One region of the Bacillus bruguierae genome, then DNA from elsewhere that is predicted to be linked to it. Evidence: a T-box and tRNA genes for the amino acid it is inferred to sense, from the RefSeq annotation. Region 1 holds a T-box; the other holds one or more tRNA genes.
The links. A T-box is a leader RNA that pairs with one kind of tRNA and senses whether it is charged. The one in region 1 lies ahead of ileS (isoleucine--tRNA ligase), so its partner is inferred to be a tRNA-Ile.
Positions count from the first base shown of each region.

Region 2: it encodes a tRNA-Ile, which carries the amino acid that the T-box ahead of ileS (isoleucine--tRNA ligase) is inferred to sense. The anticodon was not compared.

Region 1 is NZ_JBAWSX010000011.1:10,946-27,125, forward strand. Features, by position in the region: gene pyrC (dihydroorotase) at 1-1,231, opposite strand, end outside; gene WAZ07_RS17210 (aspartate carbamoyltransferase catalytic subunit) at 1,215-2,129, opposite strand; gene WAZ07_RS17215 (solute carrier family 23 protein) at 2,278-3,561, opposite strand; gene pyrR (bifunctional pyrimidine operon transcriptional regulator/uracil phosphoribosyltransferase) at 3,709-4,251, opposite strand; gene WAZ07_RS17225 (RluA family pseudouridine synthase) at 4,451-5,359, opposite strand; gene lspA (signal peptidase II) at 5,363-5,821, opposite strand; gene WAZ07_RS17235 (TraR/DksA C4-type zinc finger protein) at 5,943-6,275, opposite strand; gene ileS (isoleucine--tRNA ligase) at 6,405-9,170, opposite strand; T-box leader at 9,250-9,469, opposite strand; gene divIVA (septum site-determining protein DivIVA) at 9,521-10,027, opposite strand; gene WAZ07_RS17250 (YlmH family RNA-binding protein) at 10,120-10,893, opposite strand; gene WAZ07_RS17255 (YggT family protein) at 10,904-11,170, opposite strand; gene WAZ07_RS17260 (cell division protein SepF) at 11,177-11,638, opposite strand; gene WAZ07_RS17265 (YggS family pyridoxal phosphate-dependent enzyme) at 11,658-12,332, opposite strand; gene pgeF (peptidoglycan editing factor PgeF) at 12,329-13,147, opposite strand; gene WAZ07_RS17275 (YlmC/YmxH family sporulation protein) at 13,264-13,542, opposite strand; gene sigG (RNA polymerase sporulation sigma factor SigG) at 13,847-14,626, opposite strand; gene sigE (RNA polymerase sporulation sigma factor SigE) at 14,768-15,484, opposite strand; gene spoIIGA (sigma-E processing peptidase SpoIIGA) at 15,506-16,180, opposite strand, start outside.
Region 2 is NZ_JBAWSX010000001.1:567,624-583,803, reverse strand. Features, by position in the region: gene WAZ07_RS02900 (5-formyltetrahydrofolate cyclo-ligase) at 1-208, opposite strand, end outside; gene rpmG (50S ribosomal protein L33) at 260-409, opposite strand; gene WAZ07_RS02890 (sugar phosphate nucleotidyltransferase) at 480-2,837, opposite strand; gene WAZ07_RS02885 (glycosyltransferase family 4 protein) at 2,844-4,085, opposite strand; gene phoU (phosphate signaling complex protein PhoU) at 4,390-5,046, opposite strand; gene pstB (phosphate ABC transporter ATP-binding protein) at 5,280-6,095, opposite strand; gene pstA (phosphate ABC transporter permease PstA) at 6,125-6,991, opposite strand; gene pstC (phosphate ABC transporter permease subunit PstC) at 6,993-7,943, opposite strand; gene WAZ07_RS02860 (PstS family phosphate ABC transporter substrate-binding protein) at 7,971-8,864, opposite strand; gene WAZ07_RS02855 (peptidoglycan D,D-transpeptidase FtsI family protein) at 9,277-11,403, opposite strand; gene WAZ07_RS02850 (MFS transporter) at 11,512-12,789, opposite strand; gene sodA (superoxide dismutase [Mn]) at 12,979-13,590, opposite strand; tRNA gene WAZ07_RS02840 (tRNA-Ile) at 13,814-13,887, opposite strand; gene WAZ07_RS02835 (DUF1189 domain-containing protein) at 14,118-14,885, shown strand; gene WAZ07_RS02830 (hypothetical protein) at 14,951-15,295, shown strand; gene ispG (flavodoxin-dependent (E)-4-hydroxy-3-methylbut-2-enyl-diphosphate synthase) at 15,642-16,180, shown strand, end outside.

The DNA.
Region 1 (16,180 bases):
TCGGCCATCCTTGACATTTCCAGCCCGTAAATGGCGTATTTTTTCCTTTTGATAAGAATGTTGCTGGATCAATCTCTTCTTCTTGTTCTAAATCGATAATTGTAATATCAGCCGCTCTTCCTTCTTTCAGTCGGCCTGCTTCTAAACCAAATGTGTCAGCTGGTTTTTCTGTTAAGAATTGAATTAACTGTTCTAATGTGATAATTTCTTTTTTCACAAGGTTTGTATATAGTAGTGGGAATGCTGTTTCAAAACCAGTAATTCCAAATGGAGCTCTTTCAATACCTTGTGCTTTTTCTTCCGCTGCATGCGGTGCATGATCTGTTGCGATTATATCGATTGTTCCATCTAATAATCCTTCAATTAATGCTTCTTGATCCTCTTTTCCACGAAGTGGTGGATTCATTTTAAAGTTTGGATCAGCTGATGGGATATCATCTTCACATAATACTAAGTGATGCGGTGTTACTTCTGCTGTTACTTTAATTCCAGCACGTTTTGCATCACGAATCACTCGTACAGATCCTTTTGTACTTACGTGACATACGTGATAGTGGCAATCCGCCGCTTCCGCAAGTAATATGTCCCGGGCAATATGTACAGATTCACATACTGATGGGATACCGTTTAATCCGTGTTTCTCAGAAAACTTCCCTTCGTGTACACAACCTTTATTAATTAACGTATTTTCTTCACAGTGTGCAACAACTGCCATATTTAATTTTGCTGCACGCTTCATTGCTGCCAGCATCATACTTGCATCTTGTACTCCTACTCCATCATCAGTAAACGCGAATGCACCAAGTTCTTTTAATGTTTCAAAGTCAGTCATTTCAGAACCTGCTTGGCGTACTGTAATAGCGCCATATGGCAGTACATTTACATGTGCTTTTTCTTGAATTCGTTTTTGCAAATCTTCCATATGTTCTTTACTATCTGGTACAGGGCGCGTATTCGGCATTGCACAAATTGTTGTAAATCCACCTTTTGCTGCTGCAAGGGTTCCTGTTTCAATCGTTTCTTTATGTTCACCACCTGGTTCGCGAAGGTGTACGTGTACATCAATTAACCCAGGTGCAATTAATTTTCCGGTTACATCAATTACTTCTACATTTTCAGCAGTGATGCTTTCTGCTACTTTCGCAATTTTACCATCTTGTACGAGAAGGTCTGTTGTGACGATATTTCCCTCTTCATTTACATAGCGACCATTTTTAAACAAATAATTCATGTTTCATTCCTCCTAATACATTTGGTAGTGCGCGTTTTAATACAGCCATTCTTACATAAACACCGTTTTCCATCTGTTTAAAGATGCGTGAACGCTCACACTCGACAAGCTCACTCGCAATTTCTACATCACGGTTCACAGGTGCTGGGTGCATAATAATGCTACCTGGCTTCATGCGTTTCTCACGTTCGATCGTTAAACCGTGCTCTTCATGATACTCTTTCATAATGTCTGTTTCATAATGATTATGACGCTCATGCTGCACGCGTAGTAGCATCATTACATCTACTTCTGGAACTAGTTCGTCTAATGCTTTGTACGTTCCAAATGTGTTCGTTTCGTCTTTCCATTCTTCTGGACTTGCAAAATAAACGGTTGCTCCTAATTTCGTTAACGCCTCTGCATTTGAACGTGCTACTCGGCTATGACTGATATCTCCAACAATTGCCACTTTCAGTCCTTCAAATGTTCCAAATTCTTGTTTTATCGTTAGTAGATCAAGCAAACATTGCGTTGGATGATTTCCACATCCATCACCTGCATTTAAGATTGGAATATTTACTTGTTCTCTAAGCTCGTCGAAATAACGATCTTGTTCGTGGCGGATGACAACAGCTCTTGTTCCTATCGATTCTAGTGTTTTTACCGTATCGTACAATGTTTCTCCTTTTTGTACGCTAGAAGATTCTGCTGAAAAGTTGAGAACATCAAGTCCTAAACGCTTCTCTGCTACTTCAAAGCTAAAACGTGTTCTCGTGCTATTCTCAAAGAATAAGTTTGCAACAAATGTTTGCTCTGTCGCTTTTATACCCTTTCCGTTTGCGAAATCTTCTGCATCTTTTAGGATTTCTGAAATCTCCTGCTCCGATAACTCACTCATCGTTAACAAATGGTTCATTGTCATCCCTCATCTTTCTGATTTTTATAATAATACCTTTGAATTTATATAAAATTTTCTGCATAAAAATACCCTAGCCGTGTGAGACTAGGGTGTAACAAACTACACACCCTTTTCCGTCTCACAGGACTGAATTAAAAGGCTGTCTTTATGAAGCAATTTGCTTTGATTGTTTTTTCGTTTTTATTTCAGGTAAAACTAGATTTAACAGTACTCCCACCATTGCCGCAAGAGCCATACCTTCCATCTGAAAAGACTGACCAATATGAAGCACTGCACCGCCGATGCCAATGACTAGTATAACAGATGCAATCATTAGATTACGTTTATCTCCAAAATCTATTTTCTCATCTACTAACATACGTAAACCGCTTGATGCAATAACACCGAAGAGCAAGATTGATACACCGCCCATTACCGGCGTTGGAATCGAATGGATAAGTGCTGAGATTTTCCCAATAAATCCGAAGATAATTGCAAATATTGCTGATCCGACAAACAAGTACACGCTGTATGCTCTAGTGATCGCAAGTACCCCAATATTTTCACCATACGTTGTATTTGGTGGTCCTCCAATTGTGGACGCGATAAATGTCGCAATGCCGTCCCCCATAATAGAGCGATGCAAACCTGGTTTTTCAATCAAGTCTCTATTTACAACATTTCCAAGTACAATTTGATGTCCGATATGTTCTGAAATTGTTACGACTGCAACTGGTACCATTACTAGTACGATTTTCCACGAGAACTCCGGTGTATATGTGACAAATGGTACTACGAAGTCCGGTACTTCGAACCACTTTGCTTCTACCACTGGTTTCAAATCGACTAAGCCCTGGAAGTAAGCAAAGATATAACCACCTATAATTCCAATTAAAACTGGTATGATGCTAAGGAAGCCTCTTCCAAAAATCGAGCAGATGATTGTAATTGCTAATGTTACGAGTGCAACGGAAAAGTGTGTAAAGCTATATTTTCCATCTGCATTATTCATTGCCATATTTACCGCTGTATGTGCAAGCCCAAGTCCAATTACCATAACAACTGGACCAACTACAATTGGAGGTAAGAGATTCATAATCCAGTTTGATCCAGACTTTTTAATTCCAAGTGCGATTAACATGTAGACAAGACCGGCTAGCATTCCGCCGAGCATAGCTGCTCCTGGGCCACCTGCTGCTTTTGCTGTAATAATCGGTGCAATGAATGCAAACGATGATCCGAGGTAAGCAGGCACTTGTCCTTTCGTCACAAGCAAGAATGCTAGCGTTCCTAATCCACTTGAAATTAAAGCAACTGCTGGACTTAATCCTGTTAAGAATGGAACAAGCACCGTTGCCCCAAACATTGCGAATAAATGTTGTATACTTAACAATAACCATTTCCCTGGTTTCGGTACTTCATGAATGTCTAACACTGGCTTTTGTTCCATTGTTATCTCCTCCTCCAATGTTGGAAACTTACAATAAAAAAACTCTTTGCGCCTATGCACAAAGAGTCCTATACTTACGTATGTCAAATTAGACATATGAAAGTCAAGACCCTTTGGCAGCCTCACAGGACTACATTTAAAAGGGCTTTATTTTTCGTATATGCTTACTCGATCTTGTTTATCTGTTTCTTGAAGGTCTACTTCAATACGTTCTTCGCTTGATGTTGGAATATTTTTTCCTACATAATCAGCGCGAATTGGCAGTTCACGGTGACCTCTATCTACAAGAACAGCTAGCTGAATTTGTGATGGTCTACCGATGTCCATTAATGCATCCATAGCAGCTCGCACTGTTCTTCCCGTATATAATACGTCATCAACAAGAATAACTTTTTTATTCGTGATGTCAACAGGAATGTCTGAACCTTTTACAAGCGGTTCTTTATTTTTAGATTGCAAAGTCAAATCATCACGATATAATGTAATGTCTAATTCACCGACAGCTATTTCTTTTCCTTCAATTTGCCCAATTCGTTCTGCTAAGCGCTGTGCAATGAAAATACCGCGTGTTTTAATCCCAACTAGAACACAATTTTCAACACCCTTATTGCGTTCCACAATCTCATGACTAATGCGTGTTAAAGCGCGGCGAATCATTTGATCATCTAGTACCACTGCTTTTTCATTCATGTTCTTCACCTCCAGGCTTTTTTCTTGCGTGAGAGGAATGGTATAAAAAAACCCTCTCGTCGTGTGCGAGAGGGTTTTCTGAAAAAGGGTACAAATACCCTACTTATTTCAAACCGTTACCTTCTCAACCTCACGGGGTTGTGTTAAAGGACTTATTCAACTGCTGTTATTATGTCAGTTTTTATAACGATTGTCAATATTATTTTCGTAAATCATTTAGAAGATCTGTAAAGAGTTGTGGAACTGGTGCTTCAAATTCTAAATATTCACCTGTGCGCGGGTGAATGAAACCTAAAATACCTGCATGCAGTGCTTGACCATTTATATCAAATGTTTTCTTTGGGCCATATTTTGGGTCACCTGCAAGTGGATATCCAATATATTTCATATGTACACGAATTTGATGCGTGCGGCCTGTTTCTAATTGACACTCCACATGAGTGAAATTATTAAAACGTTCTAGTACACGGAAATGAGTCACAGCATGTTTTCCCTTTTCATCAACGGTCATACTTTGACGATCTTGTTTATCACGACCAATTGGAGCATCAATTGTTCCTTTGTCATGCGGGATAACACCGTGAACAATCGCTTGATAACGTCTCGTTACCGTTTTCTCTACAAGCTGATTGACAAGTGCCTCATGTGCCATATCGTTTTTTGCCACCATCAATAACCCAGATGTATCTTTATCAATGCGATGCACAATCCCTGGGCGCATTACGCCATTAATACCTGATAAATCTTTACAGTGATACATTAAGCCGTTCACTAACGTACCGCTCGTATGCCCTGGTGCTGGGTGTACAACCATGCCACGTGGCTTGTTTACAACAAGCACATCACTATCTTCATAGTAGATCTCTAAATTCATATCTTCTGGAAGAATATCTAATGACTCCGGTTCTGGAATGGTAACTGTAATTTCATCATTTGTTTTTACTTTATAATTCCCTTTAACGTCTTTACCATTTACCGTTACAACACCATCTTTAATCCATTGCTGTACTTGTGAACGAGACCATTCATTGTTCACCCCAGCAACAAATTTGTCAATCCGTTCATTCTTTTGCTCTTCTATAACTGTTACTTGTACTACTTCGCTCATTATTTACTCCTTTGTGTTCTTTCCTTCTAATAATGTTTGAATAATAATTAATGCAACCCCAACACATAGCGCCGAGTCTGCAATGTTAAATACCGGGAAGTTGTATGAAAAAATATACGTATGAATAAAATCAACAACTTCTTTTCGTACTACACGATCAATAAAATTACCAATGGCTCCGCCTAAAATAAGCCCAAGTGAAATGCCGAGAAGCTTGTCTGTCTTTGCGTATTTTTTCATATAAAACAGAATAAAAATAACAAAGATAACGGTGATAACATAGAAAAACCACATTTTATTTTCTAAAATGCCCCATGCAGCTCCGCGATTGCGGTGAGACGTTATATACAGCACATTATCAATAATTGGAATGCTCTCACCTAATTCCATTTCCTTTACGATAATCCATTTTGATACTTGATCAATGGCAATCACGAATAATGCTATTAAATAATATATCATTTTCATTTCCCCCACAATGACAGTGTACCTCAAAATTTTAGCATAGCTGCTATGTTTTCACAATGAAGCATCGCATGGGAGCATAAAATAAATTGAATTAGGTAATATAATATTGTTGTCTTTAAATTGTTTTTACTTTTTCATAGAAACATTCATGAACTGTACGTGCTGTTGGCATGCTTTTTAATTGCCTAAGTGTCATTCTTTGTCCGGTTTCCTCACAAATTCCATACATGCCTATTTCTATTTTCCAAAGTGCTCGCTCTACATCTTTTAAATCTTCTCTTATATCATGCAATAATAATTTATTTTTCACATCTGTTTTGGCCATAGCTAGCAATTCCTGTCCAAATTCTACCTCATACGCATACAACTCTTCTTTTGCTAATCGCTGCTGTAATTCCCGCTGCATTAATTGTAATTCTTCTTGGATTTCCATGTATGTGTCAGTCACAAGCGCGTCCCTCCCGGCTGGAATGTATCGTTAGTTTATCCGAAAAGAAAACGATTACTGCACACACATTTTTCCTTCGAAGGAAGAAAAAATCGACTGCCTTGTTTACAGTCGATTTCTCTCATCTCATTATTTTACATAATGTTCTGTTACAACTTCTCCGCAACGCTTACATAATGTTGGATGGTCCGCATTACTTCCTACTGTTTCAGAGACAACCCAGCATCGTTCACACGTTTCACCAGTTGCTTGCGTTACAACAACAGCTGTATGTTCATATTTCGGCGCATCAGCTGGCGCTTCTTCCATTGTTCCACCAAGATGGTACTCAGAAACGATAAATAATTGTTTCACATCTTCTGTAATAGATTGTAATAATTCTTTCATTTCTGCTGTTGGATAAAGTGTGATACTTGCATTTAATGACTTACCAATCACTTTTGCATTACGTGCATCCTCTAACGCTTTTAATACATCATCGCGAAGTGTCATAAATGCATCCCATTTTACTTTTAATTCTTCAGCATCTTCTACTTCTACAGCTTCTGGCATATCAGTTAATTGGACGCTCTCTTCTACAGCGCCAGGGATATATGGCCATACTTCATCTGCTGTATGCGGTAAAATTGGCGTTACGAGTTTTGTTAATGCAACAAGTACATCATATAATACCGTTTGAATTGCACGGCGATCGTGATTATTTTCTGCTTCGATATATAAAATATCTTTTGCAAAATCTAAATAGAATGAACTTAAATCAATTGTACAGAAGTTATGAATCGCATGATATACAGCAGCGAATTCATACGTCTCATAAGCATCTTTTACTTTTATAATTAAGTCATTTAATTTCACTAACATGTAGCGGTCAACTTCACGAAGTTCTGCAGCAGATACCGCATCTTTACTTGGTTCAAAATCAGCTAGGTTTCCTAATAAGAAACGGAATGTATTACGAATTTTACGATATACTTCTGCTACTTGTTTTAAGATATCATCAGAAATACGTACATCAGATTGATAATCAACTGAGGATACCCATAAACGTAAAATATCGCCGCCTAATTGGTCCATAATCTTCTTCGGTACAACAATGTTTCCAATAGACTTACTCATTTTACGCCCTTCACCATCTAGTACAAAGCCGTGACTTAAAACGCCTTTATATGGTGCTTTACCTGTTACCGCAACTGCTGTTGATAATGAAGAGTTAAACCAACCACGATATTGGTCAGATCCTTCTAAATATAAATCAGCCGGACGTTGCAAATCATCACGCTCTTCTAATACAGCTTGATGAGAAGAACCAGAATCAAACCATACATCCATAATGTCTGTTTCTTTTCGGAATTCGCCATTTGGGCTAGATGGATGTGTAAACCCTTCTGGTAATAAGTCTTTCGCTTCACGTTCAAACCATATGTTTGAACCATGTTCACGGAATAGCGCTGCTACATGGTTAATTGTTTCGTCTGTAATAATCGGATCACCATTTTCTGCATAGAATACAGGAATCGGCACACCCCATGCACGTTGACGAGAAATACACCAGTCACCGCGGTCACGAACCATGTTGTGAAGACGTGTTTCACCCCAAGCTGGCACCCATTTTGTTTCCTCTACTGCTTGTAATAATTCTGTGCGGAACGCTTCAATAGATGCAAACCACTGTGCTGTTGCACGGAAAATAATTGGTTGTTTCGTTCTCCAATCATGTGGATAAGAATGCGTAATAAATGTTAATTTTAATAACGCACCAACCTCTTCTAATTTTTCTGTAATTGGTTTATTTGCTTTATCGTAGAATAATCCTTCAAATCCAGGTGCTTCGCTTGTTAATACACCTTTATCATCAACTGGGCAAAGAACCTCTAAACCGTATTGCTTTCCAACAAGGAAGTCATCTTCCCCGTGTCCAGGTGCTGTATGTACACAGCCTGTACCAGCATCTGTTGTAACATGCTCACCAAGCATAACAAGAGAATCACGATCATAGAATGGATGTTTCGCCGTTGTATACTCAAGTTCGCTACCTTTTACTGTTTTCACAACTTCAGTATTTTCCCACTCTAATGTTTTGGCAACTGTTTCAAATAACTCAGAAGCAATGATATACTTCGCATCTGCTACTTTTACAATGCTGTATTCAAGTTCTGGATGAACAGAAATACCTAAGTTAGCTGGCAACGTCCAAGGTGTCGTCGTCCAAATAATGAATTTTTCGTCGCCTTCTAAAACATTCTTTCCATCTTTTACAGGGAATGCTACATAAATAGATGCAGATTTTTTATCTTTATATTCAATTTCTGCTTCTGCTAATGCAGATTCACTCGTTGGAGACCAGTACACCGGTTTTTGTCCTTTATAGATATAACCCTTTTTCGCCATTTCACCAAATACTTTAATTTGCTGTGCTTCATATGCTGGCTTTAATGTAATGTATGGATTATCCCAATCACCGCGTACACCTAAACGTTTAAATTGCTCGCGCTGACGGCTTACTTGTTCATATGCGTATTCTTCACAAAGTTTACGGAATTCAGCAACTGTCATTTCTTTACGTTTAACACCTTTATTTGTTAAAGCTTGCTCAATTGGTAATCCATGTGTATCCCAACCTGGTACATATGGCGCGCAGTATCCCGTCATCGATTTGTAACGGACAATAAAATCTTTTAATACTTTATTTAACGCATGTCCCATATGAATGTCGCCGTTCGCATATGGCGGTCCATCATGTAGTACAAATAGCGGACGTCCTTTTGTACGTTCTTGTACTTTTTCATAAATGTTCATTTCAGCCCATTTTTCTTGCATTACAGGCTCACGCTTCGGTAAATTTCCACGCATTGGAAATTCTGTTTTTGGCATTAATAATGTATCCTTGTACTCCATACTTAATTCCTCCTTGAATATATAACAGAAAGACATTTTTCTAAATAAATGGAATAAAAAAGAGACCTTCTCATCCCAAAAAAGGGACGAGAAGGTCTCCCGCGGTACCACCCTAGTAGACTGCTATATGTAGCAATCCTCTTTATATTCTTAACGCGAATACACGCCTCTGCTTACTTTGTTGTTCAGCGAGGAACTCCAGGGTGATATTCCCATTCTCTCCTTATCCTGAGCTTCCACCGTCCTCAGTTCGCTATATAAGGTATGAAAAAAGTACTTATCCCTATCTTCGTTTTTCTAAAAAATTATGTTGTATAGAATTATATGTAATAATGAGAAAAACGTCAAGCTTACACTGTCTCTTCTTTCTTAAGAAGCTCATCTACTTCTTCTTCTAACTCAATTAGCTTGTCCCAATCATCATTGTTTAACATCTCAAGCTGCGCTTCTAATAGCATGCGGAAACGTGTACGGAACACCTTTGCTTGCTTTTTCAATTCTTCAATATCAAATGCAACTTTTCTTGATTTTACTAACGCTTCGTTAACAATACGGTCCGCATTTTTTTCTGCTTCACGCACAATTAACTTTGCTTCTTTTTGTGCATTACGCTTTACTTCTTCTGCCGCTTCTTGTGCTACAACGATAGATTTATTTAATGTATCTTCAATATTGGAGAAATGTTCTAATTTCCCTTCTAGTTGTGCAACCTTTTCTTCTAATGCTTTTTTCTCACGAATTACTAATTCATAATCTTTAATGACTTGATCAAGAAATTCATTTACTTGATCCTCATCATAGCCACGAAAGCCGCGACTAAATTCTTTATTATGAATATCTAACGGTGTTAACGGCACAAACGCCACCTCCAAGTAGGTTATCTAAATTTTCCTTTTTAATTATATCTTTTCTTCGACAAAATGGGAGATTTTCCTTCTAAAAAAAGAAATCATTTTAAAATACCATACAAAATTCTCCATTTATCGCGCTTTGTTTTTCCCTCAACAGTGAGTAATTTACTTCTACCATGACCTCTTATAGAAAATACATCTCCCGGAAAACATTCATAAGCAGATTGCTCAACTACTTTCCAGTTCACTTTCACAAGACCATTTTTAATGAACGGCTGTATCTTTTGCCGAGATAGATGGAACATTTCTGCTAGTAGTACATCTAATCGAAGCGACGAGACAGTCCCTGACTTTTCATCCCACTGATCTTGTATATGTAATGCATGATCAATTGACACAGGTGATAAAGATACTTTTGTTTTTCCAATCGATTGTAAATTCATTTCTATATACGATACAACTTCTTTTGCAACTACAATTTGGGCACGATCGTTCTGGGGCCAAATATCTCCGCATTTCTCTCGCTTTAAACCAAGAGACATAAATGCTCCTAATATTTGACGATGCTCCAGCGTATAAAATTTAGAAGGATAGTCAATTTCTAATATTTCTATTTGAAACTCTTCTGCATTCGGCATAAGATAATTGGGATAAATTAACGCTCGTTTTCTTTCTGCACTCGGAGCAGCCCCGTATAACTGAAAGGCAGCATCTCCTTGATGTCCAACAATCATAGAAACAATCTGTTGTTCTCGCGGGTCAAGAAAATCAGTAAGTTTCACTTGATGGTATTCTTCTGCTGCATGCTTCCATTCTAATACTTTATCAACGAAAACTGTTTCTTCAGGTCTAAAATGTTCATAAATGCTCATCTATACTTGATTACCTTAAAAATAATTCGAATATACGTACTAATCCTGAACTTGCAAAACGTAGTACAAGAATCGCCACGATTGGAGAAATATCAATTACACCAAGTGGTGGAATAAACCTCCGGAACGGTTCTAAATACGGCTCACAAATACGGGCAAGAAAATCACCAAATGTCGACTCTCTTGCTCCTGGAACCCAAGTCAAAAGGATATAAATAATAAGCGCATATGAATATAACTCGAATAGATAAAGCAAAATTTGTAAAACCAGCGTCATAGCGCACTACCACCTTTTTATATTTGTCTCTTCTTCTTCACCAAACAATTCAGAAATTGCTCCAACAATATCTACATTATCCGGCGTACATATAAATGTTTTGGGACTTAATTTTTGAATATCTCCGCCTATCGCATATACAGTTCCACTTAAAAAGTCAACAATACGCAGCGCTTGATCTGTAGACATACGTTGTAAATTAATTACAACTGCACGACGACCTTTCAAATGATCAGCAATCCCCTGTGCTTCTGAGTACGTACGAGGCTCTAATAAAACAACTTTCGAAGGTTGTTTCGCTGTTTCAATGCTTACTACGTTTTGTTTCGGTTGTACCTTTGCAAGAGGAATATCTGACTCTGGTTCCTGTTGTTTTTTCATTTCATTTTGCTCCTTTTCGTAAGCATAGTGTGCTTCTCGCTCTTCTGGTGTGTCAAAAAAGAAATACTTTACTTTTGACCAACTCATAATCAAACTCTCCTTCCCTCTATTCTTTTCCCACTAAAATCGTTCCCAAACGAATAAATGTAGCGCCCTCTTCAATTGCAATTGTATAATCATTCGACATTCCCATTGATAACTCCGTACACGGAGCATGCGATAGGTTTAAATCTTGTACTTGTTTTTGCAGTTTACGCAACATTTGAAAACAGCTACGAATTTGCATTTCATCGTCTGTGTAAGGTGCCATTGTCATCAGTCCGACAACTTCAATTTTATCAAATTGTTGTAAGCTGCAAATAAACTCAACCGTTTCCTCTATGTTTAGCCCTTGTTTAGACTCTTCTTCTGAGGTTTTTATCTGAACAAAGCAACGAATCGGTTTCATTGCTCGTTTTTGAATTTCTTTTGCAAGTGAAAGACGATCAAGTGAATGCAAATAATCAATCTCATTTACAATCTCTTTTACTTTTCTAGATTGCAAGGAACCGATAAAGTGCCACGTCGCTTTGTTTCCAAAATACTCATACTTCTGTAAAAGACCTTCATTGCGATTTTCTCCAAGATGTACAAGCCCCGCTTGTAGCACTTTATTTGTTTTTTCAATCCCTACTGTTTTTGTAACAGCAACAAGTGTAATTTCGTCTATAGATCTATTCACTCGCCTACATGCTCTTTCAACTTCTTGCCTAACATATGTTAAATTCCCTTGTACTGTCACTGCTTTTCATCCTCCTTAAAACCAATAAAACTAAGCATTCTTCCCGTCTTCCCATGGTCGCGTCGATGTGAGAAAAATAATTGCGTTTCACAGCTTGTACAAAGAGATGACATGGCAATCTGCTCTTCTTTAATCCCGGCTTGTAAACATAGCAACCGATTTATTTCTTTTAAATCTATTGCATATTGTCCATCAGAAACCATGTCATATGGAACGGAACCATGAAGCACTTGTTTAGCGGCAGATAATACACGTTCATCCACAACATAACAACACGCGCCAATAGACGGACCGATAGCAACATGTATATCACCAAGCGGTATACCTTCATCTTTCCACTTACCGATCATTTCACTCGCAATTCCTTTTACAGTTCCTTTCCAGCCAGCATGTGCAAGTCCAATCATTCTATAAGATGGCGCATAAAAATAGAGTGGTACACAATCCGCATAGCAAGATGTTAATAGCACATCTGTATCTTTCGTATATATGCCATCAGTATTCGGGATACCGTCTTCATAGGAAAAGACACCTTTTCCTCTCTCTTGTTTGCCCACTTTTGCAACATGATGATCATGAACCTGTTCAGAACAAATCCAGGTCTCTAATGGAACGTGTAATTTTTCTGCTAAAAGACGTCGATTTTCATGAACATCTTCCACTTTGTCATGGACATGTAGCCCCAGATTCATTGTATAAAACGGCCCAGTACTCACTCCACCTTCTTTTGTGGTAAATCCAGCTATAATGGGTCCAAGTTCTTCCCACATATGTAAATGTAACATACCGTCCTTATATGTAAATGGTTCTCTCATAAAAAGGCTCCTTATAATAAAATAACATAAAAAGTATGGTACTTCCTGTCTATTTTACCATACTTTTATTTTTCCATAATGACAACATTAAAAAAAAGAGAAACTTGTAATATTTTTCAAAAAGTTGTTGGTGTTTGTAATGTTTCTGTAACTGTAGGAACATGATCTGCTCGAACTAAAATAACATCCTCCCCTATTTTTACAATTTGTTTCCAAGGAATTACAGATTCTTCTTCTTTTCCAAATAACCCCAACATTTTCCCTTGTTTCGTAATAATAACTGCCTGAATTTTCCCTGTCCTCATATCAATATCAATATCTCCAATGTTTCCAAGTTTCTTTCCATCTGACACATTGACAACATCTTTCATTTGAAATTCTGAAATGCGTATCATTGCAACCCTCTCCTTTTCCTCATACTTAACTGACAATCGCAATTTCACCTCAAGTAAAAAATAAAGTGAAACTTCCATCATTGGGGGTTTTTTTCATCCCCCACTGATGGAAAGCCCTCACCTATCTTCTTCGCTTCTCTCTGCATCTTGAGGTGCGGACCGTTAATGCGCCTTCATTAGTAGAGAATATGTCCCTTCACGTACAAAACTTTTTCTTTATAGCCATTATATGAATACGCCATCTTTCCTATGAACAGAATTTCCCCTCAAAACTATAAAAGGTCTCATCATAAATGATGAGACCTTAGCCTTGAATTGTTTTATTCATTTGTTTAATTGCTGATTTTTCAAGACGTGACACTTGCGCTTGAGAAATCCCAATTTCCTCAGCCACTTCCATTTGTGTTTTCCCTTGAAAGAAACGCTTGCGAATAATCATCTTTTCTCGTTCATTTAATCGCTTCATTCCTTCTTTTAATGCTAGCTCTTCGACCCATTGTTCGTCCCTTTGTTTATCATCACTTAACTGATCCATAACAAAAATTGGATCCCCACCATCATTGTATATTGGCTCGAATAATGAAACTGGATCTTGAATTGCATCGAGGGCAAATACAATTTCTTCGTGCGTCACATCAAGTACTTTTGCTATATCCATTGCTGTTGGCTCCTTCGAATTTTCAGCAATAAGTTTTTCGCGTACTTGCAATGCTTTATAAGCAATATCTCGCAAGGAACGCGATACTCGTATTGGATTATTATCACGTAAATATCTTCGAATCTCTCCGATAATCATCGGTACAGCATATGTTGAAAATTTAACATTTTGGCTTAAGTCAAAATTATCAATGGATTTCATAAGTCCAATGCAGCCAACTTGAAATAAATCATCAACAAACTCCCCTCTGTTGTTAAATCTTTGGATGACGCTTAGTACAAGACGTAAGTTTCCGTTTACTAGTTTCTCCCTTGCGCTTATATCACCGCTTTGCATTTCTCGAAATAGCCGTCGCATCTCTTCGTTTTTTAGTACTGGAAGTTTAGATGTATCAACACCGCAAATTTCTACTTTGTTTCTCGTCAAAGTGTTCCCTCCTATCGGGAGTTGCTGTACAGTGTAAAGTATCTCCTTTGGAGGGAATTTTATGCATATATTTATTTATCTCACTTTATCAAATGAAACTTACATTCTTTATAACGAGACAATCGGCCGTTTAGCCTCATCTCATACCATTTTATTAAATTCTTTACGAAGCCTTTTAATAATCCGTTTTTCTAAACGTGAAATATAAGACTGGGAAATCCCAAGCATATCTGCAACGTCCTTTTGTGTTTTTTCTTCTCCACCATCTAACCCAAAACGAAGTTCCATAATCTGCTTCTCTCGATCATTTAATTGATGCAATGCCTTCATAAGTAAATGGCGGTCAACAGTTGCTTCCAAATCCTTTGTAATAATGTCCTCATCTGTTCCTAAAACATCTGATAACAATAGTTCATTTCCATCCCAGTCAATATTAAGAGGCTCATCAAATGACACTTCTGAACGATTTTTATTATTTCTCCGCAAATGCATCAATATTTCATTCTCAATACACCTTGAAGCATACGTTGCAAGTTTAATCTTTTTTTCTGGATTAAATGTATTAACCGCTTTAATTAAACCAATGGTTCCAATACTAATAAGATCCTCAATATTAATTCCTGTATTTTCAAACTTTCTGGCAATGTATACAACAAGACGTAAATTGCGTTCTATTAAAAGTGACCTTGCTGTTTCATCCCCTTTTGGTAGTTTTTGCAACAAAATTTCTTCTTCTTCTTTTGTTAATGGCGGTGGCAACGCTTCACTTCCACCAATATAGTAAATTTCATCGGTCTTTATTCCAAGTTTTAGTAATAACTTATACCAAAGATAAGTTAACCGAAATTTCAGTTTCAATCTAATCCCTCCGTTTCTGTATTAAGCAATTGTTATTTTTTGTGACAATAACATTTTTGGATGTAAAATACATTGATACTCACCATTCGCTGATAACTGCTGTGCATTCAAACCAATTAATACTTTATTTACAGTAACCTTTGTACCTTCATGATAAATTTGTACAAAGTCAGGCTTAAACGCCCATAAAAATTGTTGGTTAACCCCTACAGCTCGGTAGGGAATTAAGCGCAAACGTGTTGCCCACTTTGATTCTTCATCTGGTATATGAGGAATTGCTGTTTTCATTTGAACTTGTTCTATTAGCCACTTGGGTAGCACATGTTCCAAAGAAGAAACATGTATAATCATAACTGGTGTTTTTGTAAGCGGGTCATACAATTGATTTCCACTATCAATCAATCCCTCCAGTTGAATATCATTTATATCAATTTTGATATCTACTTTCACAATTTGCTCATAATGAATTTTTGTTACTTCTACATCTGCAATTCTCTTTTTAGAAAAATAGTAGATAATAGGAAACCCGATTATTACAAACAACCAACTTACAGGATCACCATACGAAATGGATTTTATCGAAATGAGTCCATTCATCATGTCATTCGTTTGAAGAAAAAAATGTGTGCCAACAAGGCCTCCTCCTACCATAAACGTCACAAAATAAAACATTAAAACGCTCTGTAAAAATGTCCG
Region 2 (16,180 bases), on a different contig from region 1:
CTTCTTCCCATGCTTTTTCAATAATTGCATATGTATTTACTTCGCGCTCCATAGAAAGTGTAATCCCAATTGTTTTAGCCTCAATCCATTCTCGTTGTTTATATAGAGAATCTGCAATTTTTTCTGATAAAGTCGTATACTGTTCTTCTGATAAAGCATTCATACGCTGTAATATTTCTGTTCGTAATCTTTTTTTCTCTTCTTTCATTTTGAATTCCCCCTATATACAAAAGAAACAGTAGGAAAATATTCCTACTGCTTACTTTGTTTCGCGGTGTAACGTAGACTTCTTGTCACGCTTGCAATATTTTTTAAGCTCAAGACGCTCAGCGTTGTTACGTTTGTTTTTCTTAGAGATATAGTTACGATCTCCGCATTCTGTACATGCTAGAGTAATATTCACACGCATTCTTATTTCCCTCCAGTCACTAATAACTTAAATCAGACTATACCATAATAACACTTTTAAAACAAAAATTCTACACCTTTTGATATTGTCTAATTTTTTCTATAAGATTATCCATATTCTCCTTTGCTATAACTGGATTTCTTGCATGGGAATACACGAGAAATTTCGGTTGATTTACATCCGAAACAATATAAGACCACTCTTCTTCTGCATGTGTAAACTTAATTCCTTCTAATACTTCAAACTCTCGCTGCGCCATATCTCGTAGCAACATTCCTAACACTTTTCCTTTCTCATTCCATGAACAAACTACTTCATCACACAATAAATAAAGTGGTGGGTATTGCTCTAACATCGCTGGCAATGTTTTCCCTTGAAGAACAATTAACTCCAATAATTTACCAACTCGAAATAAAATATCTTGCTGCCACCTCATTTGCAATAACTTCTTATTCTCATTATGCATATAAAAAAGAAGATAACATTCTCCTAATTTCAATGATAATGGATAGAAACATTCGTCTTTTTCAAACAATAAATTAGGAATATCAATCTCTTCACAATTTGTATTTTTGTAAATATTCCCATAAGCATCGTATAATTCAAATTCGTTCCCTTGCTCACGAAAGATAATAGCCATATCCGCTTGGCTCGATTTCATTAATGACTTGATGTGTTCTTTTTGCTCAGTGGCATATATCCACGTTACTGTACAGCCGATTTTCTGTAAAAATGAGAATAGCAAAGGCTGAAACATTTCATCCCACTTATTTATAAGAAGATGAAATTGTTGTTTTTTTATAGCAGGTACATCTATTAATTCCAAAGCAGATTCAATATACATTTCTGAACAAACATGTATGACTTCGTCATTCCCAATTTTTTTACAATCGACATATCGAAATGACTCTGCCATATACAAATTTTCGATTTCTTTTTGCTTTTTATACGTTAATCCCATTCCTTCTCCATTATAAAATTGAATAACAAGTTTCTCATCTTGCCCCTTATAAAAAAACACTCCGCCAACGACATTTGTTTGCTCGGTTGCATATCGGAAGCAAGATTCATTCATTTCTTGGCATTCCATTGTATGCACTCCCACTGTATGAACAGCATGTAAAAAAATATGTTTAAACATTTGTGCTTCTGCATGTGTACTGCTACCAATCAGCAAACTTTCTCCTTCTGCTAATAAAGAACCATATGCCATCGCCAATTTCACGACAACTTGTGGCGTAATATCTAAATTACTTCTACCGCAAATACGACTTTTCTGCAAAAAACACGAAATATTTTCATGTTCTGTAATTCCAGATGAAGCAATAATTGTACTGCTCTCAACTATCTTCTCTGGCCATACTTTCCCTTTCGTCTTAATCACTGCATTCTGACCAATTCGGCACTGATCAGCCACAACACTCTTTTCAAATAAAGTAACTCCATCTTCAATAATTGTACTGGCTCCAATTGTAGTTCCAATCAATTCGCATCGCTTTCCTACATACGTATGAGCAAGTAAAATACTTTTTTTAAGGCGAGTATATGCAGAAATTAAGCTATGCTTACCAATAATAGAATACGGTTCAATAATAACTCCTGTTTTCACTGTTGTTCCCTCACCAATAAAAGCAGGTCCGTGTATCTTTGTTCCCTTTTCAATTGTTACATCTTCTCCAATCCATACCATTGGTAACACTTCTGTATATGAAATAGGTACATGAACTTTCTTCGTAAGCAAGTCAAATTGAGCTTGGCGATATTGAGTAAACGTTCCAATATCAAGCCAATATCCATTCGCTACATATCCATACATTGCTTCTTTGTTTTCTAATAAAGGAAATACATGGTGACTAAAATCAAAAAACGTATGAGGTGTAATATAAGAAAAAATGTCGGGGTCCATGATATAAATACCGGTGTTTACTGTATTAGAAATTACTTCATTCCAACTTGGTTTTTCGATATATTTAATAATTTCATAATGCTGATTTGTAACAACTAATCCATAAGATGATGGATTAACTACTTCTTTCACAAACATCGTAACGATTCCACTATGACTATTATGAAAATCAATTCCTTTAGATAAATGAAAATCTGTTAGTGCATCTCCGCTAATTACAACAAATGGCTCATCTAAAAACTTCTCTGCTTGTTTTACACTTCCCGCCGTACCGAGAGGAGGAGTATCTTCAAAGTAATATAGTTTCACTCCCCACTTACTACCATCACCAAAATAATTTTGAATAACAGAACTCATATATTGAACAGTAATAGCAATTTCGCGAATACCATGCTGTTTCAGTAGTTCAATACTGTATTCCATCACTGGCTTTTGTAGTAGAGGTAACATGGGCTTTGGAAGGTTACATGTTAACGGACGTAAACGCGTCCCTTTCCCTCCAGCTAAAATAACCCCCTTCATCGGCATTCAACCTCCACATTTATGATGTTGAACTGCTTTTTCATACGTATGTGCGGTCGCTCTTGCAATTTCACTCCAATTATAGTGAACAAGAACATCTTCATATCCTTTATTTGCTGCGCACTGAGCAATTTCTGGTTGCTCTATAATACATATTAATTTCTCATTCAAACTTTGCGCACAGCCTGCTTTCATTAGAAATCCATTCACACCCTCTATAATAATCTCTTGCAGGCCGCCCACACGCGAAACTAAAACTGGTTTCTTTGCGAGCATTCCTTCTAACACAACAATTCCAAAAGGCTCATACAAGCTTGGAATCAACAATACATCACATCTTTGGAAAAACGCTCGTTGCTCTTCTTCCGTAATATGACCAAGAAAAAGAATAGAATGTTGCAGTCCTTTTCTCTGAACAACCGCACGGTACTGTTCTAACATAGTTCCTTGACCTGCAATAATAAATAAAACTTGCGGGTACCGCTGGGTAATATGTGGTGCTGCCTCAATAATGGTATAGAAACCCTTCTCATTCACAATACGACCAATTGAAAATACAACCAATCGATCCGATAAATGATAGCGCTTTGTGATTTCTAGTGAAGGCGTAACCGCATGAAAAAAATTACAATCAATTCCATTCGGATGTACTATAACGCCTTCACTATTTATTTCGAAATTCCGCATAACTTCACTCTTCATAAACTGACTACAAACAATTACAACATTAGATTCTTTTACTAGCTCTTTTTCATGCATATGTATTTTCCATTGCAATGATGTATAAATCCCGCTATTCCGTCCATGTTCCGTTGCATGCACTGTCGTAACAAGAGTTAACTGTTGCTTTTTTTGTAAATCCATAGCACAAATAGCAACAAGCCAATCATGAGCATGAATTACATCAAACACATAACCTTTACATAGCTCTTGTGTATAAGCAAGCATAGATTTGTTTAACGCAGCAATCCACTCATAAAAATGATACTTTTCACGATAATCAACTGAAACACGATGTACATGTACACCATGTACCTTTTCATATGTTGTACATTGCTCTTCGTGTACAGTTACTACATGCACGTCATGTCCATAATATGCAAGAGCTCGTGATAATTCATACACATGCCTTCCAAGACCACCTACCATCATCGGGGGATATTCCCATGCCAACATTAAAATACGCAAAGGCTCCATACATCCCTCTTTTCTCTTCATATAGAAGAATAAAGTGAAACTTCCTTTCATGAACGCCCTTCTCATGAAAGGTTAGTTGAACCAATCGGGCTCTTACGGATGGTTTGATTTTCTTCTTGCCTGTACTTCTTACCAGCCGTTTGAGCGGGGTAAAGTGAAACTTCCACGCATCATAAAAGTAAGCGTTTTCTTAAAATTGCATTATAATCCATCTTATCACCGCAACAAGAAAGTAACAATAATACTTTTTTGTAATATTTTGACTAAAAAAAGGGGAACGCTTTCGCATTCCTCTCGTAATAAGTTTTATCTCGCACCAACGGGCAGTAAGCCCCCCACTGACGGAATTTTCACTTTATTCATTTAACAAATAATGCTTTCCTTTTACAAGATAAAAAACATTTTCTGCAATATTTGTACCATGATCTGCTACTCGTTCAATATAACGTGCAATAAACGATAGCTGTGTGATTTGTCCAATCGCCTCTGGCTTATTTGGAATAGAAGAAATAAACTCACGAATTGCTTTCCCATACAGTTCATCGACTTCATCATCCATCTCAGCAATCTTTTTGGCATATGTTAAGTTTTCTTCTCTATAAGCTTGAATTACATTTTGTAACATATCTATTGAAATTTTAAACATACTTTCAAGGTTTTGTAATGAGACTGGTATCTCTTTTTCTCCAAGACGAATTGTTGCCTTAGCGATATTTACCGCGTGATCTGCAATACGTTCCAAATCTGTTGCCGTTTTAATCGAAACAAAAATTCTTCGTAAATCACTAGCAACCGGCTGTTGTTTCGTAATCAACATTAATGCAAAATCATTAACTTCTTCTTCCAAATTATCCATACGGTAATCACCATCGATTACCTCAATCGCCTTCTCTACATCTCTTGTGCGCAACCCTTCCATTGCAATTTCAAGAGCTTGTTTTGCTAATTCACCTAGTTCAATAACCTTTTGCTGTAATGTTTGTAAGTCATATTGAAATTGTTCGCGTACCATGTTGCTTCCTCCTTCAGCTGTTACACATGCACTCTCATATAAAATAAAGCATTAAATAAAGTGAAACTTCCGTCAGTTGGGGGTCTTCATCCCCCACTGACGGAAAGCCCTCACCAATCGGGCTTTTACGGGCAGTTATCCCCTCTCTGCTTCTCTCTGAATCTTGAGGTGGGGGTCTTACTGGCCGTTAATACGGGATAAAAAGACAAATTGGCCCCCCCAAGCAGATACTATTAACCGAAGCGTCCTGTAATGTAATCTTCTGTTCGTTTATCTGTTGGAGTTGTAAATAATTTATTTGTATCCGTATATTCCACAACTTCTCCACTTAAGAAGAAAGCAGTTTTATCAGAAATACGAGCTGCTTGTTGCATATTATGCGTAACTATAACAATACTAAAATCTTTCTTTAACTCCTGAATTAACTCTTCCACTTTTAACGTAGAAATTGGATCTAATGCTGATGTTGGTTCATCCATTAAAATGACATCTGGTTCAATTGCTAAGCAACGCGCAATACATAAACGTTGCTGCTGCCCACCGGATAATCCGTATGCATTATCATGTAATCTATCTTTCAATTCATCCCAAATCGCCGCACCGCGTAAACTTTTCTCAACAATTTCATCCAACGTTTTCTTATCGCGAATACCATGAATTTTCGGACCATATACAACATTTTCATAGATTGATTTTGGGAATGGATTTGGCTTCTGAAATACCATTCCAACATGCGTACGCAGTTCTTCAACAGGATAAGATTTATCAAAAATATTGCGATCGCGATACTCAATTACCCCTGTTGTCCGCACGATTGGTACTAGCTCAACCATACGATTTAATGTTTTTAAATACGTAGATTTTCCGCATCCACTTGGTCCAATAATCGCCGTCACTTCATTTTCATGAATGCTTAAATTAATATCTTTTAATGCATGGTCTTCCCCATACCATAAGTTTAAATTTTTCGTATCAAATACAACTTTTTTTGTTTGAGGTTCTGCCTTTTCTTCATTTTTCACCTGAACTTTTAATACTGTAGATACCATTTTGAAGATCCCCTTTCATCCATTCCTTCTTACTTACGATTTCTCAGCCATATTGCAAAAATATTGATAAGAAATAACAGCACTAATAACACAATAATTCCAGCTGCTGCTACATGTTGAAATTCCTCTTGCGGCCTATTCATCCAATTAAAGATTTGAATTGGTAAAACTGTAAATCTATCCATTACATCAAGCGGTACATAGTTTGCAAAAGCAAGTGCCCCAATGACAAGTAACGGGGCCGCTTCTCCAATCGCTCGTGATAACGCTAAAATACAACCTGTTAAAATCCCTGGCATTGCCGCTCTAATCACAACATGATACATCGTTTGCCACTTCGTTGCTCCTACTCCATAAGAAGCTTCTAGCAACGACTTTGGTACAGAGCGAAGCGCTTCTTGCGCTGCAACAACAACCGTTGGCAAGACGAGAAGACTCATCGTTAATGCGGCTGCCAATATGCTTTCTCCTAACTGTAAGCCATATACAAACATTGTTAATCCTAATAATCCAAAAACAACTGATGGTACTCCTGCCAACGTTTGAATGTTGACCTCAATTATTTTTGTAAACAATGATTGTTTTGCATAGTATTCTAAATATAGGGCTGTTCCTACTCCAAATAAAAAAGAAGTAGGAGCGACAACACTCATAAATAAAATCGTTCCCGATAAAGCTGCTGCAATTCCAGCTTGCTCTGGATTTCGTGATGCAAAACGGATTAAAAAATCAAATGAAATATATGTTATTCCTTGCTGAAAAATTTGATACAGCAAAAAAATTAATATACAAAGTGAAAATAACATCGCTATGCGAAATACAGTTCTATATACACGATCTTTCCAAAACCGAGCAGGCATATGTTCTTCTATGTTTCGCTCGTTTAGCATTCGCATATTATGTCGCCCCCTTAAAACGACGCATAATACGCTGTGCAATCATATTCATAATCAACGTAAAAATAAATAGCGTCGCTCCGACAGCATACATGCTGTAATAGGGCATTGTTCCATAAGGGGCATCTCCTAAGCTAACTTGCACAATATATGCTGTTAGCGTCTGTATAGACTGTGTCGGATTTAACGATAAACTCGGCGTCGATCCCCCCGCAATGACGACAATCATCGTTTCTCCAATCGCTCTTGAAGCAGCTAGCACAATTGCTGCTAAAACTCCAGTAAAAGCAGCTGGTAACACTATATGCTTTGTCGTTTCAAAACGAGTGGCGCCAATCGCAAAAGAAGCCTCTCTCACTTTATGAGGAACAGCACGCATCGCATCTTCACTAAGAGATGCAATCGTTGGAATCATCATAATGCCAATTACAATCCCCGGACTAAGCGCGTTAAAAAACTGTAAATTTGGAACGATGCGTTGCAAAATAGGTGTAACAACTGTTAAAGCAAAAAAACCGTATACAATTGTCGGAATCCCTGCCAATAACTCTAATGCTGGTTTTAACACCTTTCTTGCCGTATTAGACGCATATTCACTTAAAAACACTGCACAGCCTAATCCGATCGGAACGGCAACAATCATAGAGATAACAGTTACAAGCAATGTTCCATATATAAGTGGTAAAATACCAAACTTAGGATTTTCAAAAAAAGGAAGCCATTCTTTTTCTGTAAAAAAGGAAACTATTGATACCCTTTCAAAAAACATAAATGTTTCATTTGCCAAAGTTATAATAATCCCCATCGTTGTAACAATAGAGATACTGGCGATTAGTCGTAACACAAAAGGAACCATTTGATTGATTCGCTGTGCTTTCTTTCGTTTGCCTGTATTTCTTTCAATCAAATGTTGAACAGAAATCGTAACATGACTCTTTTTATTACGAGCCAAAGATGAAAACCCCTTTCCATCTTGACATTATTTTTGCATTTCTGTTAACATTTGTAGCTGTTCATTATATTTATATTGCGGCAACTTCACATATCCAATCTCTTCTACAAGCTCTCCAGCATGCTTCATCATAAAAGAGACATAATTTGCAACACTGTTTTTCTCTCGAATAGAAGAGTTATTTACATATACATAAAGCGGCCGAGACAACGGCTTATATGCTCCGGATTGTATTGTTTCTTTCGCCGGAGAAATACCGTTAATTTTTACGGCCTTTACTTTATCATGATTCGCAGCATAATATGCATATCCAACAAATGCAATTGCGTGCTTATTACTCATAACACCTCGTATTAAAACATTGTCATCTTCAGATAATGTAACTGTTCTTGTGATCTGCTTTTGTTGCAACACTACATTTTGAAAATAATCATACGTACCAGAATCTACCCCTGGTGCGTAAAATTGTATCGTTTCATGCGGCCATTTAGGATGAATTTGCGACCATTTTTTCGTTGTTTCACTATCACTCCATACCGTTTGTAACTCTTCTATTGTAAGATTATCTGCCCACGTATTCTCACGATTCACAATAAGTGTAAGACCGTCATAAGCAATTTGAAGCGGCGTATACGTAATATGATGCTTCTTAGCAAGCCGTTCTTCCTCTCTTTTCATTGACCGAGAAGCATTTGTTATATCTACTTCTCCTTTTCCAAAACGATGAAATCCGCCTCCCGTTCCAGATATACCAATAGAAAGTTTTACATGAGGTTCTCGCTTCGTATACTCTTCTGCTACTGCTTCCATAATCGGAAAAATTGTAGAAGATCCATCAATTTGTACTTCTCCTACAATACTAGCGGCGGAAACAGGTAACGTATGAACAGATAAACAAAACATTGCTATTATAAAAACCATGGTGTATGTTCTATTACGTTTCACGTAATACTTCCTCCTAGGAGCCTCCTGCTAACAGGAGTACATATATAAGAATAATGTTGAACTATTAATACGGTTTTAATAGTTTGTAAAAGTTTTGTAAATATCTATATACAAATGAAAAAACCGAGATAAAAACCCTTGTTTTTTAGATGGGCGAGAGCATCTGGCCATGCATAGAAGCGGTTAGGTCCTGCTCCTGCCATGCGAAACGTTAAAACAAAATGGGTATATATGCTCGCATTTATGAGATATTCTCCATCCCTCCTTTTGAAAGTAAGCAGTGTACATAAATTTTTCTTAGGCTTGTACACTTCTGTCATCACTATATGCAACATGTATAAAAAAAAGCACACTATCTTCACAGATAGTGTGCCAATCTTACACATTTTTATTCTTCTTCATTTGTTTTCTTCGTATCTTCTATTGGTCCAGTATTTCCGTTTACTTCTTGCTTTTTCAAATCAAAATATGCGTCCATAATTCGGCGTCCAATTTTTTTACTTACTGGGTTTTGATCACCAGACAACCACGGAACAACAACAGAAAAGGAAACTTCTGGATCAGACGCCGGTGCGTAACCAACAAGTGTTAAATTATATATGGATCTATCACCTATCTGCGCTCTTACCTCTTTTGCATTTGGACCAGCATAAGCGGCCTGTGCGGTTCCTGTTTTTCCTGCCGGATCATATGTTGCACCAGCAAAACCATTCGTATATCCAGTTCCGTTCGGTGTTTGCATTACCATTTTAAAACCCTCTTGAACGCGGTTAATGTACTCATCTTTCATATCTATTCGATTTAAGACAACCGGCTCCATCGAATCTACTACTTTTCCTAACTCTTCAGGTTTTGAAGTCGGTTTGCGAATTTCTTTTACAATCTGTGGTTTCATCCGATAACCACCATTGGCAATCGTTGATACATATTGCGCCAATTGCAGCGGTGTATACGTATCAAACTGCCCGATTGCTAAATCGAGTAGCTTACCAGGTTGTCCTACTGCGTTTCCTTTTACTCCTGCCATTTCATTTGGTAAATCTATTCCCGTTGGTACTCCAAGCCCAAATTGACTATAGTAATAACGCATTGTATCAAAGTCCTTTTGTTTAACACTTAATGTACCGTTTGGAACATAATCTACACCTGCGATTTTCATCGCTGTTTTAAACATATATACGTTGGAAGATTGTTGCAGGGCTGTTAAATCATTAATCGCCCCCATTGTTTTCCATGATTTTTTCCAATCTGTACTTTTAAACTTCATCGGTTCATCAACAATTACTTCCCCTGGTGCAATGGCTTCTTTTTGATATCCAGTCAACACAGTTGCCCCTTTTACAGTTGAACCCATTTCATATGCACTCGTCATCGTACCAAGTGCATAGTCGTTGATAACTCTTTGTCCATTTTCTTCTCCAAACTGTTTACCAGCCATTGATAAAATTTCTCCGTTTTTTGGATTCATCATCACAACAAACGCACGGTCCATATACTCCGCTCCGCCTGAAGCTTTTGCTGCTTTCATTTCTTCTTCAATAATTTGCTCAACTTTCTTTTGCAGTTCCATATCAATGGTTAACGTTAAATTCTTTCCACTTTCTCCTTTAGAAAGATATACAGTTTCAAGAATATTTCCCTTTTGATCCGTAATATTTTTCACTTGTGCTTTCGTGCCATGCAATACATCTTCGTATTGCTGCTCAATGTAACTTTTTCCGACGCGGTCATTGCGGTTATAATCACGAACTAAGTAATAGTCTTGATTCTCTTTCGGTAATCCTTGATCAGAAGTTGTTACGCCGCCAAGTACAGTGCGGAACATATCCCCATAAGCATAGTGACGGTCCCAATCAACTGTAGTGTCTACCCCTGGAAGCTTCGCTAAATTCTCACTAACTATAGCATATTCTTCAGGCGTCACATCTTTTTTAATAATTTGCGGCGTCATCGCATAGCCGCCTTCCATCTTACTCTTAATTGCCAACACTTCTAAGTCGTCAGCAGTTAATTCATTCAACTCTTCTTCTGTAATGCGATCAAGCTGACGTTGTGCCAGTTGTTTATCATCAATTTTTTTTGCTTTCAAATCAGCATCATCTTGTTTCGTAATTTTTGCTTTTGCCCGGTCTTTATTTAACAGAATCCAAAAATCTTTTTTATCTCGCTCTGTTAATTTATCAGTCGGTACATCAAGCAGCTTTGCGAGTTGCTTTGCTGTTTCTAAACGTTCTTCAGGTTTTGACCCCTTTACTCTTGTATACGTAATCGTTCGAAGTGGTGTATTATCCACCACCGCACGGTGATACCTATCAAAAATCTTCCCGCGCGGAACAGGGTTGCTTACCGTTAAGTTTTCCTTTCTGTTTACTTCATTTTTATAATCTTCACCATGGACAATCTGTACCATACCCAATCGAACAATTATTGATGAAAACAGTAAAAATACACAGAAAAACAACACGTTTAACCGAAGTGGAACGTGGGTTTTCTTTTTTTTCTTTTTCTTACTCATACGAACCCCCTCTACCAACAGCTATGTAAGCGGAAAGGGACACCTTCTTCAGGTGTCCTCGCTACTGTTATATACGTTCTATTATTTTAACATAAAATACAACAGAAGTTAACCTTCTCCTTCTGTTGTATTTTGCGTCGTTTGTACAGCTGCAAGCCCCGCATGGCATGCTTTTTCATCATCATATTTGACATTTCGAATCGCAAAATAGATAAGTAAATGTCCAGCACCTAATATTAATAATAAAATAGGCAAGCTCTTTTCTGCCGGAAATAATGAAACAGCTAGTAAAAAACTTAAAACCGAACAGATTCTTCCTCCGTTTAGCCATAGTTCACGAACAACAATATACTCTACTCGCCGCTCCTTTGCTTGTTTGGCTCTTCCTATTATATCATATGTCATTGAACCATATGGAACAAGAAGAATCGGATATGCTACGGCAATACAAGCTGCATAAATAAGTAATTTCGTATATGTGACATGAAAGACAACTAAAAATACAACTGCATATAAAATAATTCCACCGAGTAAAATGGCTTTTTTTCGCCATTCCTTTTTCAATACACGTGCTACTACATAATAGCAAATAAAAGAAACAGCGGAATTTACAAGCCCATATTTCCCCAGCGCTAATTCGCTGCCAGAAGCCATATACACATATACAGAAATAACAAATATAAACGTACCTTCTCTAAGTCCTTGAAAGAAATGAGCGAGTGTAATTCTTCCCCAGTTTTTATTATTTTCCCTTTCTTTCATTACTTCAACAAGTTCGTAACGCCCTTCACATTCACGTTTTGTCAGAAAAAAACTGACAACTACCGCAATGGTAAATAAGGTTAAAGATAGGAAAAAAACAACTGTATATCCACTCCACTTTTCCATACGTGAAATGATAAATCCGGATGCAATTGGACCAATCATGCCTGAAAATGAGGTAAGGAGTCCGAGAAATCCGTTAAAAAAATCACGTGTTTCTGGCTCTGTAATTTCAAATGTTAACAAATTAAATGCGAGCCAGTAGAACCCATATCCTATCCCAAGTAAACCACCGATAAGTAAAATATACTGGGAAGCATTCGTTCCTGTCAGTAAGACAACAATAAAAAAAACAGCTAATGTTGTTACACCGATGCGGAGCAAAATCGTACGATCTACTCGTTTCGCAAGTTTTCCGGCAACAAGAAAAGTGAGCGGCTGTAAAACAACGCTTGCTAAATTATAGAAGCCAATATTCATAAAATCCTTCGTTTGTTTCCATAAATAAATATTAACAAACGTATTGGACAACGAAATGGCCAACGTATATAATCCGCCAATTATGAGTAATAAAACTAAATCACGATTCACCTCAACATCGCCAACTAAATGTTTCCACTTCATATAAACTCTCCTTTACTTCATGTTCTAGTCTTCCAAAGAAGGTTACAATTATGTAAAGAAGAAAAATGAAAAGTGAAACTTTCATTAGTTAGCACTTTTCTCACTGATAGCCAGGTGAACTGATCGGTTCTCTATAGAAGAGAAAACAAAAAAACTAGGAGAAGCATCTCCTAGTTTTTACAATTATCATTATTTTGCGTCTTGGTAACGTTTTTCAATTGCGTTCCAATCTACAACGCTCCAGAAAGCATTGATGTAGTCAGGACGACGGTTTTGGTAGTGTAAGTAGTATGCATGCTCCCAAACGTCTAATCCTAAAACTGGCGTTTTGCCTTCCATTAATGGAGTATCTTGGTTTGGTGTACTTGTTACTTCTAATTCACCATTGTTTACAACAAGCCATGCCCAGCCAGAACCGAAGCGAGTTGCGCCTGCTTTTGCAAACTCTTCTTTAAATGCGTCGAAGCTACCGAATTTCGCTTCAATTGCGCCTGCAAGTTCACCTACTGGTTGTCCGCCGCCATTTGGAGAAAGGATTGTCCAGAATAAAGAGTGGTTTGCATGTCCACCACCGTTATTACGTACTGCTGTGCGAATTGCTTCTGGCACTTCGTTTAAGTTTGCAACTAACTCTTCAATGCTTTTTTCTGCTAATTCCGCATGTCCTTCTAATGCAGCATTTAAGTTTGTTACGTATGTGTTGTGATGTTTTGTATGATGGATGTTCATTGTTTCTTTGTCAAAATGAGGTTCTAACGCATCATACGCATAAGGTAAATTTGGTAATTCATGTTTCGCCATTGTTATATTCCTCCCATTGTATGTATTGCCGATAATAACTTGGCATACAAATTCATTTTACCCTAATTACATAAGGGTGAAAACAAATTTAGCGTATTGCCTCGCTAACATTAAAGTAGCAAATTTCCCATTTCTTTTCAAACGAAATGCTCATACATTTCGTAAAAAAAGCTCCCTTCTATAAGGAAGCTTATCCGCTATGTATCAATATGCGAAATGGATATGGACCCTGTAGGACTCGAACCTACGACCGGACGGTTATGAGCCGTCTGCTCTAACCAGCTGAGCTAAGGGTCCGCAATACATGAATAACTGCTACGACATCGCAGTTATAAACCATATACTCTAGCCAGTTAAACTACGATGGAACGTATGATTATATGTAAAAATGTAAGATAAATTTACCATATTAAAAAGAAATGTGTCAATTATATTTTCACATGCGACATGATATATCTTGTGATTCCTAAAAAAAATACGTTACAATGAGACTGTAAATCAATATATTTAAAGAAGGAAGTGAATGCATGTCCATATTTACACAACTATTTAAAAGCTTATATACAACAAAAGAGATGGCACTCTTTCGTTTTCAAAAAATCGGAAAAACGATTCTTTACATAATGTTACTATGTCTACTTGCTACTGTTCCAAAAACGATTTTATTTGGAGATTTTATTCAGGAAGGCATTAGTCTAATTGATCGCTCTATCGAAAAAGATGTGCCTGATTTTAAAATTGAAAATAGCGAGCTTCACGCAGACATTAGCAAACCAATTATAAAAGATGAATTAGACTTTATTTTTGTATTTGATCCAAATGCAACAGACATAAAAAATTATCCAAATCGCGATGGTATATTCATTTTAAAAGATAAAATGATTTCAATAGCAGGACAACAACCGCAATCCTTTCCATATAGCGATTTAGGTAATACAACTTTTGAAAAGAAAGATATCCAAAAAATCGTTTCATACATTGATAGCATCTATGCAGTTGTTATATTCTTTATCGGGATATTTATTTACTTATTCCAGCTATTTATTACATTTCTTGGTGTTACGCTATTAGCATTTATCGGCTCTGCAATGAGCGGAGAACGTAAATTATCTTACAAACAAGTTTGGACATTAACCGCTTATAGTTATACAATCCCAACTATATTCTTTATGATTATGGACTTGTTAAAAGTGCATGTCATATTCTCGTTATTTACATTTATCGGTATCGTTCTTGTCGTTCTTTATTTAACAATAAAAGAAGTACCAAAACCAAAAGAAAAAAATTCACTATAAAAAATGCCTTCAAGGCATTTTTTTTTTGGACAAGCATATATTTTTCTACAAAGGAGTGGAAAAATATGAAAAGGCTTGGCGGTATCTTGTTACTACTTGTTCTCGGTTATGTCTTGTACTATGATATGACAATTGGCACATTACCGTTGCTTCATACATATTCCAAAACAAAAGAAACTTCGGCTAAAGTTACAAATAATAAACAAAAAGGAAATACATCACTGGCAAAATATAAGGTCATTGAAGTAAAGACAGGCGAGACCGTTCTCTCTATTACAGAAGAAATTAATAAGAAAAAAGTCCCTTCTATTGAAAAAGTTGTTACGGACTTCAAAGACTTAAATCAAAACGACTCTCCAGCAAAATTACAAGTCGGGAAAAAATACAAATTCCCCCTCTATCAGGAATAACATCACATAATTCTTGTCAACTGCAGTAAGGCGCTGATACAATAGAAAAAGTGAAACTATATAAATACAAATAAAAAAACAACATAAAAGCTCCTTTTTTAGTTGGTTGAGAGCATCTGGCCATGCATAGAAGCGGTCAGGGCCTTTCCCTGCCACTTTCAATGGTTAAAACAAAGGGAGAAAGCAAGTAGCGATCATGTTTTTTCTGCATAGCAGTGACTTGTATGTTGAAAAATCAAAGTGGATTTATATAGACATTTGGCTTCACTAGACAAATACTGCATACAATATAAATGTGTTTGTCTACAAAATAAGAAACTTCTTTTATAAGGAGAGCGATCTATTCGTGAATGAAATAACTCATCGTACAAAAACACGTCCTGTTAAAGTTGGAAATTTAACAATTGGCGGTAATAATGAATTAATTATACAAAGTATGACAACAACTAAAACACATGATGTGGAAGCAACAGTTGCCGAAATTAAACGTTTAGAAGAGGCAGGTTGTCAAATTGTTCGTGTAGCCGTTCCCGATGAGCGTGCTGCAAATGCAATTGCTGATATTAAAAAACAAATTAATATCCCTCTTGTTGCTGATATCCACTTTGACTATCGCCTAGCATTAAAAGCAATTGAAGGCGGCATTGACAAAGTTCGTATTAATCCAGGAAACATCGGTCGTCGTCATAAAGTTGAAGCAGTTGTAAATGCTGCAAAAGAACGCGGCATTCCAATCCGTATCGGTGTAAACGCAGGTTCATTAGAACGTCATATTCTAGAAAAATATGGATACCCAACCGCTGATGGTATGGTAGAAAGTGCATTGCATCACATTAAAATTTTAGAAGATCTAGATTTTCATGATATCATCGTATCGATGAAAGC